2 regions of the Shewanella sp. MF08487 genome follow, and region 1 is predicted to be linked to the other one. Evidence: predicted binding sites of a transcription regulator. Region 1 holds the regulator's gene; the other holds the start of a gene.
What was found. The regulator sigma-54, encoded in region 1, starts transcription at its own class of promoters, with help from an activator protein. The targets are predictions, from matches to a motif close to GTTGGCACGNNNNTNGNNT.

Region 1 (3,157 bases):
TACATGGTTGTCGGGTTGGTAAAGAGCGATAAAGGACATATTTTTATCGATGATCATGATTTAACCGCTGACCCTATGCACTTACGTGCCCGCAAAGGCATTGGTTACTTACCGCAGGAAGCCAGTATCTTTCGTAAGCTGAGCGTACATGACAACATTATGGCTGTACTACAAACTCGCAAAGAATTAACGAAAGAACAAAGAGATGAAGAATTAGAACATCTGCTTGAAGAGTTCCATATCACCCATATACGTGACAGCCAAGGTATGTCGTTGTCTGGTGGCGAGCGTCGCCGTGTAGAAATTGCACGGGCTTTAGCAGCTAATCCTAAGTTCATTTTACTTGATGAACCTTTTGCTGGCGTCGATCCGATTTCAGTTATCGACATCAAGAAAATTATTGAGCAGCTTAAAAGTCGTGGCCTTGGTGTACTAATTACCGACCACAATGTTCGCGAGACATTAGATGTGTGTGAACATGCCTATATTGTCAGTCACGGAAACCTAATCGCAGAAGGAACTCCGGCAGAGATCTTAGACAATCAGCAGGTTAGGGCTGTGTACTTAGGTGAACAATTCAGGCTATAGTTAACCAAAGGGAGTCGATGGTCGTTAATTATACCACCATCCGGCTCGACTCAAGAGGGTAATCAGCGACCCCATCTAACAATAATAACTTAGGGATCTGCGGTAACATGAAAGCGTCACTCCAGCTCAAACTGGGTCAACAGTTAACCATGACGCCACAATTACAGCAGGCAATTCGTCTGTTGCAACTATCGTCATTAGAACTGCAGCAAGAGATCCAGCAAGCCTTAGATTCTAATCCCCTTCTCGAGCTGGAAGAGGATCAATTCGACGCAACTAAAGACCCTGTAAACCAAACGCTATCGGATACCGATTTCAGTGAATCCGTCGCTCCGCCACCAGAAAAAGACAGCTCTACCGTCGACACCGCAGAATCTTTAACTCAAGAATCCATGCCGGACGATCTTCCCATGGACACGACTTGGGATGAAGTATTTACCGCGTCACCTAACTCAGGTCCAGGTGGGAGTCGCGAAGACGATATGCCCTTTCAAGGTGAGACTAGCGACGGTTTATATGAGCACTTAGAATGGCAAAAAAATCTCACCCCCTTTTCTGAAACCGATTTAGCCATTGCGACCGCCATTATCGAAGCAATAAACGATCAAGGTTATCTCACTCAAAGCACTGAAGAAATTCTGGAAGCTATAGGTAACCCAGAGGTCGAACTTGACGAAGTCGAAGCCGTGCTTAAACGTATTCAACATTTCGACCCAATAGGTGTTGCCGCCAGAGATTTAAGCGAATGCCTGCTGATCCAACTGTCACACTTTGCGCCCGATACGCCCCATCTTGATAACGCCCGCATGCTGATTAAAGATCATTTAGATCTCATTGCGGCACGTGACTTTAGATTATTGATGCGTAAGACTAAGCTCAAAGAAGATGAGTTAAGAGACGGCATAACGCTCATCCAAACTCTTAATCCTCGCCCGGGTTTATTGATTACCCCCAACGAGGACGAATATGTTATTCCCGATGTATCAGTGTCAAAGAAAAATGGCCGCTGGGTCGTTGAACTTAACCCTGATAACATGCCTAAAATCAATGTAAATCAACATTATGCCTCTATGGCGCGCAGCTCTAAAAACCAAGCCGACAGCCAATTTATTCGTGGGCATCTGCAAGAGGCTAAATGGTTTATTAAAAGTTTAGAAAGTCGCAACGATACCCTGCTGAAAGTGGCGAACTGTATTGTCCAATACCAACAAGGCTTCTTTGAATATGGTGAAGAAGCGATGAAACCTATGGTACTTAACGATATTGCCGAAGCAGTCGAGATGCATGAGTCCACCATCTCGCGGGTGACCACCCAAAAATACATGCATACCCCAAAGGGGCTTTTTGAACTAAAATACTTCTTCTCTAGCCATGTTGGTACGGATGATGGTGGTGAATGTTCATCAACGGCAATCAGAGCCTTTATTAAAAAACTGGTTGCAGCAGAAAATCAGAAAAAACCATTAAGTGACAGTAAGATGGCACAACTTCTGGCAGAACAGGGAATAAATGTAGCACGCAGAACCATTGCGAAATATCGAGAAGCCATGCTTATTCCCCCTTCTAATCAGCGTAAGAGTTTATAACCTACAGTGAATATCGGAGGACGTTTCTATGCACATACACCTAGTTGGGCACCATATTGAAATTACCGAATCGTTACGCGCATATGTAGAAGAAAAGTTTTCAAAACTTGAACGCCATTTCGAACAGATCAATAATGTGCACGTTGTGCTCAATGTTGAGAAAATAAAACAAATTGCTGAAGCGAGGATAAACCTCATCGGTGGTGAAGTATTTGCTACTGCCGAGCATACTGATATGTATGCAGCTATAGACGCCCTGATAGACAAACTTGATCGTCAGGTTATTAAACACAAAGAGAAGTTAACAAAACACTAATAATGGAACTTTGTAGCATACTGCGGCCGGAGTGCACGACCTGCGCCACTCCGGGCAGCAAAAAAAAAGTACTGGAACTCATCAGCGACCTAGTCGCTGCCCAGTACCCGACCCTCTCATCTCAAGAGATATTCGAAAGCCTAGTGGCGCGCGAAAAGGTGGGGAGCACAGGTATAGGTAACGGTATCGCCATTCCACATGGTCGATTAGCCGATATAGATAAGCCCATTGCCGTACTTATTAAGTGCGAAGAGCCAATTGCATTTGATGCTATTGATAAGCAACCGGTTGATATTTTATTTGCATTACTGGTGCCTGCTGACCAATGTCAGCAGCACTTAAGCACCTTGTCTTGCATGGCCGAAAAACTGAGTGATAAGCAAATATTGAAACAATTACGCAAGACACATGATGAAGCAGAACTCTATCAGGTAATCACGGGATGAAACTGGTCATAGTGTCAGGCCGCTCAGGTTCAGGTAAATCCGTCGCCCTTAGAGTACTCGAAGATCTCGGCTATTATTGCGTTGATAATCTTCCGCTACCGCTAATCGGTGCGTTACTTGATCAGCTTAAAGGCAGTAACGATCTCGTCGCCATCAGTGTCGACGTACGTAACCTGCCTGAGCAAGATAAAATATTGACTAAACAGCTCGAAAGTCTGCCA
Region 2 (3,157 bases), on a different contig from region 1:
GCCCTGGCCAAGGTTCAATTACGGCATTTTATACTGTGCTGACCGAAGGTGACGATCAACAGGATCCCATTGCCGATGCTTCTCGCGCAATTCTCGACGGTCATATTGTATTATCACGTTCACTTGCCGATTCCGGCCATTATCCCGCAATAGATATTGAAGCGTCCATTAGCCGAGTCGCGCCTATGGTCATTTCCAATGAGCATTTGGAAGCGATGCGCCGCGTTAAACAAACCTATTCTTTGTATCAGCAAAATCGAGATTTGATTTCCATTGGGGCTTACGCTCAAGGTAGCGATCCCCGCATCGATAATGCGATACGATTACAGCCGGCAATGAATGCTTTTTTGCGACAAACCATGCGCGATGCATTCAGTTTTGCCGATAGCCAACTCATGCTCGGGCAACTTGCCGCGCAATGTAAATAATGGCTAGCTTGAACTAATTGAGGTGAATTATGGCTAACGCCGATCCGTTGTTGTTAGTGTTAAAGTTAGCCAATGATGCCGAAGAACAAGCGGCCTTGTTGCTTAAATCAGCGCAGTTAGAGTGTCAAAAACGCCTGAATCAACTGAGTGCACTCAATAACTACCGCTTAGACTACATGAAACAAATGCAGTCCCAGCAAGGGCAGGCGATTAGCGCTAATCACTATCACCAATTTCATCGTTTTATTCGACAGATTGACGATGCTATTATTCAGCAAAATCGTGTCGTTGCCGATGGGGAAATGCAAAAGGAATATAGACAACAGCATTGGTTAGAAAAACAGAAAAAACGTAAAGCGGTGGAATTACTATTAGCCAGTAAAGAGAAAAAGCGCCAAGTTGTTGAGCAAAAACGCGAACAAAAAATGACTGATGAATTTGCTTCTCAACAGTTTTTCCGTCGTCATCAGCGCTAGGCTTATTTTACGCTTGCTCATTCAGTGAGTGCTAACTCTGGTTTTGAGCCAAGCTGTTGTTTATATCAGGCTATAAACTTACACTTCGAATGAATTGTCTCCAATCATACGATATGCACCGTAAACGTTAACGCTTTGGCATCTTATTTGCTTGGGTCTATGCCATACCTCTGCAATCGCAGCGATAAATTGACGTTTCTACCTAGCTGTTTTCAGTGAAGCATGGGTAATGTTTGGGAGTGCTTATGCAACAAATGACCAATATCCTGTTGAGTAAAACAGGAAATGCTGCGGCCAACTCCGCGAAGATATCTTCACAAGAGTCTAATAATGAAGACTTTTCATCTACACTCTCTTCCGTTACTGCTAACTCGAACGCTGTTTTGTCATCTAAAAAAACATCGGTCAATCTAGATGAGTCTTCGCAGATTACATCTCAAGATAAATCCCTAGATGAAGATAAATTAACGGATAGTGACGATGTTAGCCTCATCTTTGCTCAAATCGGTATGGCAAATGACATGAAGAAAACGGCAGCAGAGGGAGATGTGTTGCCGTTAGCGTTTTTGAACACTGAAGGTGAAGGTGCAATAATTGATGTTGAAACGGTAATTTCTGATGATCAAAATATTAATGAGTCACTGGCGTTATCAGCAGATCCTTCATTGATATCACCATTAGGCACCAATGCGCTTGCTGATACCCAGAATATAAGTGATGTAATCGATGACTCGATGATATTAAGCAATGAATATACGAAAAACCAGTCAGTGGCAACAAATATCAATAGTGCTATTGATAAGTCTCAAGACAATCTGATTAATCAAGTCACTATCGCAAAACCAATGGCTAATGACTCGGCACTTACTGGTCTCAAATCCGCTAATAGCACTACATCGGCAAATACTTTTGAGTTTGATACCTTAGGTTCTCCCGTTGCATCTGAGGTATCCAAAACGGAGACAGGACCAAAAAAATCTCTTGATGCGGATATGAATACTGATGCAGCGGCAAATTTATTACTTAAAGATGCTAAATTGATTGTTGCTATGGAGACTCCACGAGACGGCAACTCCATGGACGATGACAGTGCTTTCTCAGATCTTAAGCCTACATCATCAACCCAGGGATTATCACTTTCGCAGTTGAGCCGTCAAGAAACTGTGCCGGTACAATTGTCCTTACGCCAAGGTGTTGAACAGCAGAATCAAATGCAAGAGATGATTCAACGGTTTTCACCCGTCATGAGACAGCAGTTGATTACTATGGTAAGCCAAGGTATTCAACACGCCGAGATCCGACTCGATCCGCCAGAATTAGGCCATATGCTGGTGAAAATACAAGTACATGGCGATCAAACCCAAGTGCAGTTTCATGTAACTCAGTCACAAACTCGCGATTTGGTTGAACAAGCCATGCCAAGACTACGTGAATTATTACAAGAACAAGGTATGCAATTAGCTGACAGTCATGTTTTCCAAGGGGACCAAGGCCAACGTCGAGAAGGTGGTTTTGGCGATGGAGAAGGTTCAAATCATGCTGATGTGGATGAAATCTCAGCAGAAGAACTTAATTTAGTGTTAAATCAAACCACGAGTATAAATTCAGGTATAGATTATTACGCTTAAGCAGGTAACCTATAGCGATGACTCGCACTAATAATGTAGTTACGTTTTGATAAAGATAGTAAAACGTAATACGTTTTCGCCTAAATTGAAGAGAATAGTGAATGCCTAAGGAAGAATCGTTAGAGCTGGAAAGCACTGAAAAATCGAAAAGCAAGAAAAAACTCTTTATCGTAGGCGCGGGACTTGTTGTTCTGTTGATTATCGCTGCCGTATTATGGTTTTTTCTAGGAAGCAGTTCAGAAGATGTGGCCATTCCCGCAGAGGGTGCTGTACAAACAGAAGTGCCAAGTGGGGCAGGGGTTGCCGCTTATGTTCCTATGCCACGTCCCTTTTTATTCAATCTTCCCGGTTCAGATAGAGCCCGCTTAGTTGAGATTAAGGTTCAACTTATGGTACGCGGAACTGAAGATGAAGTGCTGACACAAAAACACATTCCGTTAATTGAAGATGCACTGTTGACTACGTTTAGTAGTTCCAACGTTCAGAGGCTCAGTACGCAAGCGGGTAAAGATGAATTACGCCAGCTAGCACTTTTGAGTGTGCAAAATACCCTGCAGTCAGTGACGGGGCGTAAAGTGGTCGAAAAAGTATTATTCACCGGCTTTGTTATGCAGTAACAACTGTA

Region 2: ACRN9H_RS02055 (flagellar hook-length control protein FliK) is a predicted target of sigma-54. The motif match lies at 1,039-1,057, and genes of this name have one in related genera.

Annotation. Positions count from the first base shown of each region.
Region 1 is NZ_JBOZPB010000030.1:31,823-34,979, forward strand. Features, by position in the region: gene lptB (LPS export ABC transporter ATP-binding protein) at 1-588, shown strand, start outside; gene ACRN9H_RS17410 (RNA polymerase factor sigma-54) at 696-2,174, shown strand; gene hpf (ribosome hibernation promoting factor) at 2,203-2,490, shown strand; gene ptsN (PTS IIA-like nitrogen regulatory protein PtsN) at 2,493-2,936, shown strand; gene rapZ (RNase adapter RapZ) at 2,933-3,157, shown strand, end outside.
Region 2 is NZ_JBOZPB010000002.1:150,387-153,543, forward strand. Features, by position in the region: gene fliI (flagellar protein export ATPase FliI) at 1-428, shown strand, start outside; gene fliJ (flagellar export protein FliJ) at 458-904, shown strand; gene ACRN9H_RS02055 (flagellar hook-length control protein FliK) at 1,150-2,532, shown strand; gene fliL (flagellar basal body-associated protein FliL) at 2,634-3,149, shown strand.